5 linked regions of the Saccharolobus solfataricus genome follow. The protein of the gene in region 5 binds, or shares a complex with, the protein of the main gene of each other region. Links are inferred from orthologs where the notes say so. Each region holds a gene or a part of one and is shown on either strand. Other genes may lie near its edges.

Evidence for each region.
Region 1: SSOP1_RS01150 (region 5) and rpl7ae share a complex: the UniProt entries of both Methanocaldococcus jannaschii proteins name them as parts of the 50S ribosomal subunit. The link is inferred for Saccharolobus solfataricus from one-to-one orthologs.
Region 2: SSOP1_RS01150 (region 5) and rpmD share a complex: the UniProt entries of both Methanocaldococcus jannaschii proteins name them as parts of the 50S ribosomal subunit. The link is inferred for Saccharolobus solfataricus from one-to-one orthologs.
Region 3: SSOP1_RS01150 (region 5) and SSOP1_RS03720 share a complex: the UniProt entries of both Methanocaldococcus jannaschii proteins name them as parts of the 50S ribosomal subunit. The link is inferred for Saccharolobus solfataricus from one-to-one orthologs.
Region 4: SSOP1_RS01150 (region 5) and SSOP1_RS03705 share a complex: the UniProt entries of both Methanocaldococcus jannaschii proteins name them as parts of the 50S ribosomal subunit. The link is inferred for Saccharolobus solfataricus from one-to-one orthologs.

The regions. Positions count from the first base shown.
Region 1 is NZ_LT549890.1:73,340-76,134, reverse strand. The notes cover bases 1-2,769. They hold rpl7ae (50S ribosomal protein L7Ae), read left to right. Parts: upstream 1-1,077; coding sequence 1,078-1,461; downstream 1,462-2,769. Other genes in these bases: lysS (lysine--tRNA ligase), read left to right, coding at 2,496-2,769; SSOP1_RS00450 (glutamate--tRNA ligase), read left to right, coding at 1-855. In the rest of the region: more of lysS, read left to right, coding at 2,770-2,795. UniProt on the Methanocaldococcus jannaschii protein: Multifunctional RNA-binding protein that recognizes the K-turn motif in ribosomal RNA, the RNA component of RNase P, box H/ACA, box C/D and box C'/D' sRNAs.
Region 2 is NZ_LT549890.1:619,849-622,660, reverse strand. The notes cover bases 27-2,812. They hold rpmD (50S ribosomal protein L30), read left to right. Parts: upstream 27-1,074; coding sequence 1,075-1,551; downstream 1,552-2,812. Other genes in these bases: secY (preprotein translocase subunit SecY), read left to right, coding at 2,005-2,812; SSOP1_RS03620 (uL15 family ribosomal protein), read left to right, coding at 1,554-1,988; SSOP1_RS03630 (30S ribosomal protein S5), read left to right, coding at 424-1,068; SSOP1_RS03635 (50S ribosomal protein L18), read left to right, coding at 27-422. In the rest of the region: more of SSOP1_RS03635, read left to right, coding at 1-26.
Region 3 is NZ_LT549890.1:628,692-631,411, forward strand. The notes cover bases 1-2,694. They hold SSOP1_RS03720 (50S ribosomal protein L23), read right to left. Parts: upstream 1,624-2,694; coding sequence 1,378-1,623; downstream 1-1,377. Other genes in these bases: SSOP1_RS03705 (50S ribosomal protein L22), read right to left, coding at 1-185; SSOP1_RS03710 (30S ribosomal protein S19), read right to left, coding at 192-614; SSOP1_RS03715 (50S ribosomal protein L2), read right to left, coding at 650-1,366; rpl4p (50S ribosomal protein L4), read right to left, coding at 1,625-2,428; SSOP1_RS03730 (50S ribosomal protein L3), read right to left, coding at 2,435-2,694. In the rest of the region: more of SSOP1_RS03730, read right to left, coding at 2,695-2,720. UniProt on the Methanocaldococcus jannaschii protein: Binds to 23S rRNA. One of the proteins that surrounds the polypeptide exit tunnel on the outside of the ribosome.
Region 4 is NZ_LT549890.1:627,114-630,043, reverse strand. What follows is about bases 1-2,904. They hold SSOP1_RS03705 (50S ribosomal protein L22), read left to right. Parts: upstream 1-1,167; coding sequence 1,168-1,641; downstream 1,642-2,904. Other genes in these bases: SSOP1_RS03685 (30S ribosomal protein S17), read left to right, coding at 2,816-2,904; SSOP1_RS03690 (ribonuclease P protein subunit), read left to right, coding at 2,567-2,806; rpmC (50S ribosomal protein L29), read left to right, coding at 2,329-2,550; SSOP1_RS03700 (30S ribosomal protein S3), read left to right, coding at 1,643-2,332; SSOP1_RS03710 (30S ribosomal protein S19), read left to right, coding at 739-1,161. Also shown: more of SSOP1_RS03685, read left to right, coding at 2,905-2,930. UniProt on the Methanocaldococcus jannaschii protein: This protein binds specifically to 23S rRNA. It makes multiple contacts with different domains of the 23S rRNA in the assembled 50S subunit and ribosome.
Region 5 is NZ_LT549890.1:198,965-201,950, forward strand. Bases 11-2,970 are described here. They hold SSOP1_RS01150 (50S ribosomal protein L24e), read right to left. Parts: upstream 1,604-2,970; coding sequence 1,418-1,603; downstream 11-1,417. Other genes in these bases: infB (translation initiation factor IF-2), read left to right, coding at 11-1,009; ndk (nucleoside-diphosphate kinase), read right to left, coding at 998-1,414; SSOP1_RS01155 (30S ribosomal protein S28e), read left to right, coding at 1,673-1,924; upp (uracil phosphoribosyltransferase), read left to right, coding at 1,934-2,584. In the rest of the region: more of infB, read left to right, coding at 1-10. UniProt on the Methanocaldococcus jannaschii protein: Binds to the 23S rRNA.

The sequences.
Region 1 (2,795 bases), 130 kb from region 5 along the record:
AACTTTGCTTCTATAATAGATGATCATGAACTTGGAATTACTCATGTACTGAGAGCTAAGGAGCATATGTCAAATACAGAAAAGCAGAGATACATTTCTGAGTACATGGGATGGGAATTTCCAGAGGTCTTACAGTTTGGAAGACTAAGACTTGAAGGTTTTATGATGAGTAAGTCGAAAATAAGAGGAATGTTAGAGAAGGGTACCAATAGGGATGATCCTAGATTGCCAACTTTAGCTGGACTCAGAAGAAGAGGAATCTTACCAGATACAATTAAAGACGTAATAATTGATGTCGGAGTAAAGGTAACTGATGCTACTATAAGTTTTGAGAACATTGCCGCAATTAATAGGAAAAAACTAGATCCGGTAGCTAAAAGAATAATGTTTGTAAAAGATGCAGAAGAATTTAGCGTCGAGCTACCTGAATCACTAAATGCTAAAATACCTTTAATTCCCTCTAAACAAGAAATGAATAGAACTATTATTGTCAATCCAGGAGATAAAATTTTGATAGAATCTAACGATGCAGAAGATAATAGTATACTAAGGTTAATGGAATTATGCAATGTTAAAGTTGATAAGCATAATCGTAAGCTCATATTTCACAGCAAAACGTTAGACGAGGCTAAGAAAGTCAATGCAAAGATAGTTCAATGGGTAAAATCAAATGAAAAAGTACCAGTAATGGTAGAGAAAGCGGAAAGAGATGAGATAAAAATGATAAATGGTTATGCTGAAAAAATAGCAGCAGATTTGGAGATAGACGAAATTGTACAATTTTACCGATTTGGATTTGTAAGAGTAGATAGGAAAGATGAGAATATGCTACGTGTTGTATTCTCACACGACTGATTTCTTCTTTATTTCGTTAATGAATCCCTACCAATGATTCGATATTATATCTCTCGTAGAAAAACCAAAAGGTGGGAAATTCTCACATATAAAAATAAAGGTCTTAAAGATACTTATCTTCACCTTAAGGTGCTAAGCTTTCTGTCTTATCCTATAGTAAACTTTATTTTTTGCTAATACTTCTAAAGACTTGCGTGACGAAACTAGAGGAGGATGAACGCGATGTCAAAAGCTAGTTATGTTAAGTTTGAAGTACCACAAGACCTAGCAGATAAAGTATTAGAAGCAGTAAGAAAAGCTAAGGAAAGCGGAAAGATAAAGAAGGGTACCAATGAGACAACAAAGGCTGTAGAAAGGGGTCAAGCTAAATTAGTAATTATTGCTGAAGATGTACAACCAGAGGAAATAGTTGCACACCTACCACTGTTATGCGATGAGAAAAAAATACCATATGTTTATGTTTCCTCTAAAAAAGCCTTAGGAGAAGCTTGTGGTTTACAAGTAGCCACAGCATCTGCAGCTATCTTAGAGCCTGGCGAAGCTAAGGATCTAGTTGATGAAATAATTAAGAGAGTAAACGAGATTAAAGGTAAAACTTCAAGTTAATTTAAACATAATTTAACGCCATAGAGATAAAGGTAGAAGTCTTAAGGCGAAGGTCAAGTTTTTTAAAGTTCTATTTTTCATAATTTTTCATATAAGTCTTATTACTGAGCTTAACCTTAGGTAAATTATCTTGGTAAAGCAATTATTACTATTAAAATGGGTATTAGATCTTAGATTTCGTACTATTTGGAAAAATATATACTTCAAAAAGAGATTTGTTTTATCTTTTTATGCAAGTACAAGATGATTAAGAAGGTTTATGATATATTATAAAAAGTGATCAAAGGTAAAAGCTTTGGTTTGATTAAAAAGTGAAAATATCTTCTAGCTATAATGGAGAGCACAAGGAAAATTTCAGCCTAAGAGTTTAGTATTGATCATAAAGGTTGAAGTATTATACATAAAAAATAATAATTTATGAAAAATTCTTTTATTTATTTACATCGTAAATGTTAAGGTAAATTCTCCTCAAAGGACATTACGTAAATGTCTAGATCCAGATCTTATATAATTTTAATATAATTTTTGAAGAAGTTAAACAATGGAAAAATAAACTAAATATAAATTTAAGAGAGTTTTGCAAGGGAACGGCTTTTTGCTAATTCTCTCTATTTGTGGATAGCCTACTTTGATTCAGAGTACTGGATCGAATCAAGACAAATATCAACTTAGATGTGTAAAGTATCTTAAGAGTAAACCTCAATTATGGTGTAATTGTATGACTTTCCAATCTTTTCTCCTAAATTTAGGATTTGGTAGCGTGGATTTTCAGTTTTTAAGGCGAGGAAGAGGTAGCACTAAACTTATTTTGTTTTGGTTATACTTAATATTAAGTAATGGGCCCGTAGCTTAGCCAGGTAGAGTACTGGGCTCCAGATATTAATGCTAGACATTGGGTCTTAAGACCCTTTATGGGGATGAAGTGTATCTGGAGAGGAGAGACCCAGTGGTCGCGGGTTCGAGTCCCGCCGGGCCCATACATCTAAACGAGAGAGAAGATAGGCTTTAATTTCTGCCGACCTATCTAATTGTTGATGAATTGGGACGAAAGAAGAGTAAAAATCGTTGAAGAATTAAGAAAAAATGGCATTGAGCCATATCCTCATAAATACGAAGTAACTCATCTGATTAAAGATATTAAGCTAATTGCCAAATCACAAGGTAATAAATCCCATGAGCCGTTCATGTTTAACATATCTACAGCAGGACGCGTCGCTAATATAAGAAGGCATGGAAAGGCATCCTTTGTAGATATATTTGATGAAGGTGAGAAATTGCAATTATATATGAGAGTTGACGAACTTAAAGAAAAATATGATAAATTCTTTATATAT
Region 2 (2,812 bases), 420 kb from region 5 along the record:
TTATGATTGCTAGTGCTCATTCAGCTGAACTTGCTAAAAAGTTCGGATGGAAGGGTGATGAAAATAACACTCCAGCTGCATACCTGACCGGATATTTAGCAGGCTTAAGAGCTATAAAGAGAGGTGTAACTGAGTGCGTGGCGGATATTGGGCTTCATGTACCATCTAAGGGTAACAGGGTGTTTTATGTGATAAAAGGTGCAATTGATGCTGGATTGAAAATTCCGATAGGCGACATAAGTATAGAAAATGATAGAATAAAGGGAGAGCATATAGCAAAGTATGCTGAGAAGTTAAAATCTGAGAATTCGGACTTATATAGTAAATTGTTTTCAAGGTATTTACAAAGGGGACTAAACCCCGAGAACTTGCCTTCTCATTTTGAGGAAATATTAAATAAGATTAAATCTTCTGGTGGTTAAAATGGCAGAGGAAGTACCAAGTTTAAATATAGAAGAATGGAAACCACGAACCTCTATAGGTAGTCTAGTAAAGGAAGGAAAAATATCATCTATAAAGGAACTATTTGATAGGAATCTTCCTATTACTGAACCAGAAATTGTAGACGTGCTACTACCTAAACTAAAATATGAAGTTGTAGATATTAAAGTAGTTCAGAAGCAAACTGATGCAGGAGAAATATCTAGATATAAAGTTCTAGTTATAATGGGCAACATGGATGGATATGTCAGTATAGGAACTGGAAAAGCTAAACAGTTAAGGGTTGCAATTCAGAAGGCAATTAGGGATGCTAAGATGAATATAATACCAGTAAGAAGAGGGTGTGGTAGCTGGCAGTGTACATGTGGTGAGCCACATAGTTTGCCATTTAAGGTAGTTGGTAAGGCGGGCAGTGTAGAAGTTGACTTATTGCCTGCACCTAAAGGTACTGGATTAGTGGTTGGAAGCGTACTAAAGACCTTGTTAACTTATGCTGGTATAAAGGATGCTTGGTCTACCACAAAGGGTGAGACTAGAACTACAGAGAATTTTGTTAGAGCTGGATACAGTGCACTTTATAATACATATAAATTTGTTACTTTACAGGATTGGGTTAGGAAGAGGTAAGCAGAAGTGGTGGAGTTATTAGGCATAATTAGGATTAGAGGTTGGGCGAAGGCCCCTTGGTATATTAATGAAACATTAAATATGTTGAGATTAAGGTATAATTTCAATACCATGGTATATCCAAAAACGTCTCAAATACTTGGTATGCTGAATAAAGTTTCTCCATATATTACATGGGGTGAGATAGATCCAGATACTTTAAAGCTACTAATTATAAATAGACTTGAAACGGTAAAAGGGGATAAGGTTTCGGATAGTTATGTGAAAGAAGTGTTGAAGATAGAAAATATTGATGCAATGGTAAAACAATTGTATGAGGGTAAAATTTACTTACATAAACTTGATGAATATTTCAAGTTGCCTATTCGCTTGCATCCACCTAGAGGAGGGTTTAAGGGGAGTGTTAAAAGGCCCTATAAAAATAAAGGTGAGTTTGGATATAGGGGAGATAAGATAAACGAATTAATGAGGAGGATGGTGTAAGGATGGTAGTAAGAAGAGAGAAAAAGAGTAGAAAAATGAGAGGATCACGAACAATGGGATGGGGTATTAGAGGGCAGCATAGAGATAGAGGTTCACAAGGTGGTAGGCAAATTGGTATGCACAAGGAGAAATGGTCATGGTTAGTTAAATATGGCAAAGGATGGTATGGTAAGCACGGATTCAGAAATCCAACTACAAAGTTAACAAGCGCTATTTCATTGAGGAAATTAAATGAGTTATTAGAAAGTGGTTATATAAAAATTAAGGAAATGGATGGAAAAAAGATAGTAGACTTAAACGAGTTAGGGTATAATAAATTACTTGGTGGAGGTAGTATAAGTATTCCCGTTACTATAAAAGTAGGTAAGGCTACTAATAAGGCAATACAGAAAGTGAAGGAGATGGGAGGAGAAGTAATATTAAGCCCAACTGAGTAATTTTTTTGAGTAAATTATGTCATTCATCGATTCACTCGCTACTCTTGGACAATACTTACCAGCAGTTACTAAACCCAAAGAGAAACCTTCACTTGGTCAAAAGTTAGTTTGGTCTTTAGTAGCAGTAATAATTTATCTGATAATGGCTTCAACACCACTATATGGGATAACATCAGCTTCTTTTTTCAAAAACCTTATTTTAGAGCAGATTATTTTCGCTTCTACTACAGGGACCTTAGCACAATTAGGAATAGGTCCTATAATAACTGCAGGTTTGATTATGCAAATACTAGCCGGATCTAAGTTAATAAGTATTGATCTAAATGATCCTGACGATAGGGTTAAATTTACAGAAGCGCAAAAGGGTTTGGCATTTATCTTTATTCTAGTGGAATCAGCTTTATTTGGTTACGTATTAGCTAGAACTTCAACAACCATAAATGCGTCAATATTATTCATTGCAGGGATAGTGATAGCTCAGCTTATTGTAGCCACATATTTGATCTTACTGTTAGATGAGCTGATACAGAAGGGTTGGGGTTTAGGATCGGGAGTTAGTCTGTTTATATTAGCTGGAGTTATGAAAATTATGTTTTGGGACATGTTTGGAATTGCTAGTGTTAGTTCCCAGAATTTACCGATAGGATTCTTTCCTGCATTATTTACCGCTTTAGCATCTCATAGTGACGTTCTTAATTTAATAGTTAATACTTCAACTAAAAATCTCTTTCAGCCAGATTTAGTTGGTTTAGTAACTACTATAGCACTGATAATTATAACAATTTATCTAACTACAATGACTATAGAGATTCCAGTAACTTCCC
Region 3 (2,720 bases), 430 kb from region 5 along the record:
AAAGGTAAGGCTTCCTTCTCCTCTAAAACTCTATTTAGAAAATCTTTCGCATCATTAAGATACATTCCCCTAATAGCTTTACAAACATTATAAAGATCTCTTATAGATGCAGGAACATCTCTTATTACAGCCTTTGCAATTTTTAACTCGTCAACATCTAATTGAGGATACTTCCAACTAGCCATAATTGATCATCCTTTCATTGCTAAGAATAAACTTGATCTCGTAGCCTTTAATCCTGGTTCTCCATGTTCAACTTTCTTAGTTGTTATTGAATACTCTCCTAGATAATGACCTATCATCTCCGGCGTAACCGTAAACTCAACAAATTCCTTTCCGTTATATACAGCCATTTTAAGACCAATTAGCTCTGGCAATATAACTAAGTTTCTGACATGTGTCTTAATGGTTTTATTAAACTTTCCTTCTCTTCTGTACTTCCTTACTTTCTCTAGCAAGTGTCTTTGCGCATCAGTAAATCCACGCTTTAATGATCTTCTTTGCCTTGAAGGCAATAATTTGATAAACTCATCCATTGGCATATTTAGTAACTCATCTATACTCTTACCTCTGTATTTAAAGTTCTTCCATTCAGGTGGTATTTCTAATGACATCTATTATCACCTATTCCCCTTTTCATTTATAAAATTCACTTACCCTCCTTCCTACCCGTTCTCCTTGCTGCAATATGACCAACTTTTCTGCCTGGAGGAGCATTTCTAGATACCGTAGAAGGCCTACTTACACTCTGATGTAGCCCACCACCGTGAGGATGATCAACCACGTTCATTGCAACGCCCCTCACAATAGGCCATTTCTTAGCTTTTACTTTGTACTTCCAATAATTAGCTCCAGCCTTTAATAGTGGTTTTTCTATGACTCCACCTCCGGCTACTATACCCACAGTAGCTCTAGCCTTATTCGAAACTGCTTTTATTTTATCTGAAGGTAATCTAATTAGCACCCTATCACCGCTTTTGCCTACTACTACCGCATACGAACCGGCACTTCTAGCGTATTTACCTCCATCTCCAAAATTTTCTTCAACGTTACATACTATTGTACCCTCTGGTGCATCGCCTATTTCTATAACGTTGCCGTTAGCTATTGGAGATCCCTTACCAAATTCTATCTTCTGATTAACAACAAGCCCTTGAATCGCTTGCATTAAAAACTTAGTTCCATTTTCTAATTTCACTAAAGCAACGGGTGCATTCATACCTGGATTATGCACTATGTCTATTACCTTGCCTATAAAATGCCCAAAAATGTTAGGATATCTTACCTTACCTATTCTTAACCAGCCTGGATTTCTAAAAGTTGGAGAACCCTTGCCTGCCCTTTGCTGTAACAAATTCTTACCCATTTTATATCACCTCAAAATATGCCCAATTTATGGGCTATATCACTTGCCTTATATTCTGGTGCTAATTTTACATATGCCTTCTTGTAACCTTGAGGTGTTATAACTACGTTGACTTTTACCACCTTAACGTTAAATAATCTCTCTACAGATTTCTTAATGTCGTCTTTAGTATCACTCTTATCTACTATTAATGTAAGCGTATTATAGGACTCAATAAGTTTTAATGCCTTCTCTGTAGCTAAAGCCATTTGAATCATTCTAACTCACCACTCTCTTACTTAATCGTTCGTCTAAAATCTTTATACTACTTTCGGTATAAATAGTAAGTCTACCCGGATGAGCTCCGGGAGCCAAATGAATAACGCTTACGTCTTTAGCATTAACTACATCAACTCCAGCTAAGTTTCTTGCAGCCTTAATTATTGGGGAATTGCTGTCATGTACAATTATTAACGGACCTATTGGTTCCTTATACTTTCTTCCCCTCATTTTGCCCTTTCCAGCCCTTATCCTAATCCTTTCTTTCACTCTCTCTACATCATCGTAAACACCTATTTTCTTTAAAAACTCTTCCACCTCACTTGTGGTTTTTAGATTAACAATATCGTCAGTTACTACTATAGGGAAACGTACTGAATCTTTAAATACATGTCCCCTAGCTCTGACGAAAGCTATGTCCGCTGTAGCGCTTAGTGCACTAATTACAGCTAATCGTTTCTCCTTAACGTTTGCCTCTTCTGCAAGTTTTTTGTTTACTGAGGGGGGAAATGCTAATCTTCCGCCTACGGTATTAGGTGCTAAGGCAGCTTCACCAGAATTTTTAACTCTAGGAACTCTGGCCATACCAAGATTTATTCCAAAACTCTCAGCTGATGTCCTTTTGCCTGCATTAGGATCTCTACCTTTTGGTTGTAGCGAATGTGTAAACTCAGCTATAAATACTCTTCTTATTAGGTCTTTTCTTACTGGAAACGAAAAAATAATGGGTAATTCAACCTCTTTTATTCTATTTCCATCTTTATCCAAAATATCAGACTTCTTCTTAACTAGCTCTAAATACATTCACTTTCACCCTTGTTGACTTAAAAGGTTAACATAAGTTATCTTAGGAGGATTTTCAAAAACATAAGAAGGCCTAACGGGTTCTCTTAAGAATATTGGCCTCTTCTTTGAACCTAATATTGAGCCTTCTAACAAAACATATGTGTTCCTTACTATTCCATATCTTACAAAACCACCTGCAGGATTTATCTCTTTAGGCTCATCACCAATTTTTATAATCCTCTTATTATATTCAGTTCTCCTATGAAAACCTAACTGTCCAGGCTGAGGCGTATAACTAGGTGTTCCTAAA
Region 4 (2,930 bases), 430 kb from region 5 along the record:
GTTACAGCAAAGGGCAGGCAAGGGTTCTCCAACTTTTAGAAATCCAGGCTGGTTAAGAATAGGTAAGGTAAGATATCCTAACATTTTTGGGCATTTTATAGGCAAGGTAATAGACATAGTGCATAATCCAGGTATGAATGCACCCGTTGCTTTAGTGAAATTAGAAAATGGAACTAAGTTTTTAATGCAAGCGATTCAAGGGCTTGTTGTTAATCAGAAGATAGAATTTGGTAAGGGATCTCCAATAGCTAACGGCAACGTTATAGAAATAGGCGATGCACCAGAGGGTACAATAGTATGTAACGTTGAAGAAAATTTTGGAGATGGAGGTAAATACGCTAGAAGTGCCGGTTCGTATGCGGTAGTAGTAGGCAAAAGCGGTGATAGGGTGCTAATTAGATTACCTTCAGATAAAATAAAAGCAGTTTCGAATAAGGCTAGAGCTACTGTGGGTATAGTAGCCGGAGGTGGAGTCATAGAAAAACCACTATTAAAGGCTGGAGCTAATTATTGGAAGTACAAAGTAAAAGCTAAGAAATGGCCTATTGTGAGGGGCGTTGCAATGAACGTGGTTGATCATCCTCACGGTGGTGGGCTACATCAGAGTGTAAGTAGGCCTTCTACGGTATCTAGAAATGCTCCTCCAGGCAGAAAAGTTGGTCATATTGCAGCAAGGAGAACGGGTAGGAAGGAGGGTAAGTGAATTTTATAAATGAAAAGGGGAATAGGTGATAATAGATGTCATTAGAAATACCACCTGAATGGAAGAACTTTAAATACAGAGGTAAGAGTATAGATGAGTTACTAAATATGCCAATGGATGAGTTTATCAAATTATTGCCTTCAAGGCAAAGAAGATCATTAAAGCGTGGATTTACTGATGCGCAAAGACACTTGCTAGAGAAAGTAAGGAAGTACAGAAGAGAAGGAAAGTTTAATAAAACCATTAAGACACATGTCAGAAACTTAGTTATATTGCCAGAGCTAATTGGTCTTAAAATGGCTGTATATAACGGAAAGGAATTTGTTGAGTTTACGGTTACGCCGGAGATGATAGGTCATTATCTAGGAGAGTATTCAATAACAACTAAGAAAGTTGAACATGGAGAACCAGGATTAAAGGCTACGAGATCAAGTTTATTCTTAGCAATGAAAGGATGATCAATTATGGCTAGTTGGAAGTATCCTCAATTAGATGTTGACGAGTTAAAAATTGCAAAGGCTGTAATAAGAGATGTTCCTGCATCTATAAGAGATCTTTATAATGTTTGTAAAGCTATTAGGGGAATGTATCTTAATGATGCGAAAGATTTTCTAAATAGAGTTTTAGAGGAGAAGGAAGCCTTACCTTTCTGGAGATATAATAAAGGTGCATCACACAAGTCTAATATATCTGCCAAGTGGAAAATAAAAGCTGGTAGATATCCAAAGAAAGCTATAAGGCAAGTGTTGAAGGTATTAGAAAATGCGGAGGCTAATGCGACTAATAAAGGGCTAGATGTTGATAAATTAATTATAAGACATATAGCTGCCCACAAAGGTATAACATTACAAAGATACATGCCAAGAGCTTTTGGGAGGGCTACTGCAAAGTATAGAAGGACATCTAATATTGAAGTAATCTTAGAGGAGGTGGAGTAATATGCCAAACATTAAGAGGTATTTCCTTGAAAAGTCTATAGTGAAAGTCAAGATTGATGAGTATTTAGCTAAGCAATATTATAACGCAGAATATGCAGGAGTAGAAGTCTTGAAAACTCCAATTGGAACTAGAGTTATAATATATGCAGGAAGGCCTTCAATGATAATAGGAAGGGGTGGAAGAAATATAAAACAGCTGGCGCAAATTTTCGAAAAAGTTTTTGGTCTAGAGAATCCACAAATTACAATAACAAATGTAGAAAACCCAGAGCTTAATGCTAGAGTAATGGCATTTAGGTTAGCAATAGCCTTAGAAAAGGGATACCATTTTAGAAGAGCAGCTTTTATATCAATGAGAAGAATTATGAATGCTGGAGCACTAGGCGCAGAAATAATAATAAGTGGCAAGCTTACTACGGAGAGGGCTAGATATGAGAAATTAAAAGAAGGTATTGTATACAAAAGCGGACAGCAATTAGAGAAAATGATAGATAGAGCCATAGCTATAGCGATGCTGAAACCTGGAATATTTGGTGTTGAAGTAGTTATAACTAAACCACTTAAGATTGAAGATAAAATTAATTTGAAAGAGTCTCCTTCCGTACCTCAAGAAGTGTCAGTAACTAATGTGACTTTTATTGAAGAATCGTCACAAAAAAGTGAGGAGAAAAGTGAGGGTGAGAAAGAATGACGGTAGATCCCGAAGAATTAAGAAAAATGGAAACTGGAGATCTGTTGAAGAAGTTAGATGAATTAAAGTTAGAGCTAATAAAACTTAGAGTACAATCTAGAATGGGAACTTTAAAGAATACTGCAAGTATTAGAAATACAAGAAAAGATATAGCAAGAATATTAACAGTTTTAAGTGAGAAGAAAAAAGTTAAAAGAGAAAAAGTAGAGAATAAATAGTATTTTTATATGTTATATGATTTTAGATTACATTAATTCTAGAATAAAGATTTTATGGTATACGGATCCTTTTCTAATTTCTAGAGAAGGTGTTATTGTATTAGAGACGGAAAAAACGTTTTTGATTAAATTAGAAGAGAAGAACAAGTTTATAAGGATATTTAAAGCTCATGGTATATTTGAGATAACTTTTAAAGGTAAGTCTTTTATAATAGCTGGCTATAAGCTGGTAAGAAAACCTTGGAAAAGAATTTAGGTGGGTTAGATGGTATCTAAGGGAAAGACGGTAAAGGACCCGGGAATACCTAATATTACTATTCCCGAGAAGGTATGTGAAGATGAAGATTGTCCTTATCATGGATCATTGAGAGTTAGGGGTA
Region 5 (2,986 bases):
GAAAAATGATACTATAATATTAGGAGGCATTAACGGCATTATTATAACTAAAGTTAGAGGAATATTTGTACCTAGACCATTACAAGATATGAAATTAAGCAAGTATGATCTAACGCCAATAGATGAAGTATATGCAGCAGCTGGAGTGAAGATATCTGCACCCAATTTAGAGGAAGCATTAGCTGGATCACCAATTTATGTGGTAGAAGACGAGTCTAAGGTTGAGCGATATAAACAACAGATAGAAGAGGAAATTAAAGAAGTTAGACTCTACAGCGATATTGACGGAATAATACTCAAGGCAGATAGTTTAGGAACATTAGAAGCCTTAGTTAGTGCTCTGCAGCGTGAAGGGATTCCAATAAGGCTAGCGGACATAGGGCCGATTTCGAAAAGAGATGTTATAGAAGCGAGTATAGTAGCTCAAAGATCAAAAGAATATGGAATTATTGCTGCTTTTAGAGTAAAGTTATTACAAGGAATTGATACTAGTGGAATAAAAATATTGTATAACGAAATAATTTATCAATTAATCGAAGATATCAAGAAGCATATTAATGATGTCAGGGAAGCGGAAAAAAGGCGCACGTTTGACACATTAATATTGCCAGGGAAAATAAAGATCTTGCCGGGTTATGTATTTAGACGCAGTGACCCAGTAGTAGTAGGTATTGAGGTTATAGGAGGCATTATAAGACCTAAGTATCCGTTAATTAAGGAAGATGGAAGGAGAGTCGGTGAGGTACTACAAATCCAGGATAATAAGAAAAGTCTAGAAAGAGCCACTAAAGGAATGGAAGTTGCAATATCAATTAAAGGCAATATAATGATTGGGAGACATGTAAATGAAGGGGATGTTTTATACACAGACGTACCTAAAGAAGACCTCGAGATATTAGTCAACAAGTATCCAAGTTCTATTACAGATGATATGAGGGAAGTAATAAAAGAAATAATAAGAATAAAGAGAAAAGAAGATCCTTTATATGGATTAGGATTACAGATCTGATTTATCGAAGAATAACGACATCTCTCGCTGAGCTTTTTCAATAGAATCAGATGCATGAATGACGTTTTCTGACTTAGATAACGCATAATCTCCTCTTATAGTGCCAGGAGGTGCCTCTTTAGGATCTGTATTACCAATCATTCGCCTTATCACTTGCACTACGTCATCGCCTTCTATCACCATGCATACTACTGGACCAGAGGTCACGTAATTTACAAGTTCTTCAAAGAAACTTTTTCCTTTGTGCTCCTCATACAATTTTTCAGCTGTGTCCCTTGACATTTTCACCATTTTAAGAGATACAATTTTTAATCCCCTTTTCTCAAATCTACTAATTATCTCGCCTATTAATCCCCTCTTAACTCCATCTGGCTTTATCATTACAAATGTTCTTTGTGCAACCATTTTTCATCGAACCTTCATATATCTAGTAGTCCATTTATACTTCTTTGGATCTCTATGATACTTCAGCATTGATTTCCTACACTTACTTGAACAAAACCACAAGATTGTACCATCATTCCTTACATACATTAATCCAGTTCCTGGAGGTATTTCATGACCACAGAAACTACATTGCCTAGTAGTAGGCATTTAAACCACAAATAAACAATATGGGTGAAGTATTTAAGTGAATTGTTCATAGTAATAGCTGGTGGAAAAATGAGTGAAAAAACCCAGCAATCACAAGGTTCATCTATAATAGAAGAATTTGGATTTCCAGCTGAAGTTATCCAAATTTTGGATAGGACTGGTGTAACTGGAGAAGTTACCCAAGTAAGGGTAAGGGTATTAGAGGGTAGGGATAAAGGGAGAATACTTACTAGAAACGTAAAGGGACCAGTAAGAGTAGGTGATATTCTAATATTAAGAGAGACAGAGAGGGAAGCTAGAAAAATAACAACTAAGAGGTAACAAAAACTAATGCCATTATACGTAATCGATAAACCAATAACATTACATATATTAACACAACTTAGGGATAAATATACCGATCAAATTAACTTTAGGAAAAATTTGGTAAGATTAGGGAGAATATTAGGCTACGAAATATCAAATACATTAGATTATGAAATAGTAGAAGTTGAAACACCACTAGGTGTGAAAACTAAAGGGGTAGACATAACAGACCTAAACAACATAGTCATTATAAACATATTAAGGGCTGCAGTACCCTTAGTTGAGGGTTTACTTAAAGCATTTCCTAAAGCGAGACAAGGTGTGATAGGGGCAAGTAGAGTAGAAGTTGATGGGAAAGAAGTACCAAAAGATATGGACGTTTATATATATTACAAAAAAATACCAGATATAAGAGCTAAAGTTGATAATGTAATAATTGCAGATCCTATGATTGCAACAGCAAGTACTATGTTAAAGGTACTTGAAGAAGTTGTGAAAGCTAATCCTAAAAGAATATATATTGTATCAATAATTTCTTCAGAATATGGGGTCAACAAAATTCTCTCTAAATATCCATTTATTTATCTTTTCACAGTCGCAATTGATCCTGAACTTAATAATAAAGGTTATATTTTGCCTGGTCTCGGAGACGCTGGAGATAGAGCATTTGGGTGATGAGATACGGATGATGATGTAAAAATAGGATTAGAAGTTCATGTTCATATAACTGCATTGAAAACTAAACTATTCTGTTCATGTCCATCGGATTATACTGGAAAAGACCCGAATACAGTAACTTGTCCCGTATGTTTAGGATTACCTGGGGCTATTCCCGTATTAAATGAAAATGCAGTAAAATACGGTATCTTAACTGCATTAGCCCTTAACTGTCAAATTGCTGAAAAATTGATTTTCGATAGAAAACACTATTTTTATCCAGATATGTCTAAAAATTATCAGATATCTCAGTATGATGGACCAGGTAGTATGGCCATAGCCAAAGACGGTTATATCAAATTAAATGATAAAATCATAAGAATTAGAAGAATAAATATAGAAGAAGATCCGGCAAAGATA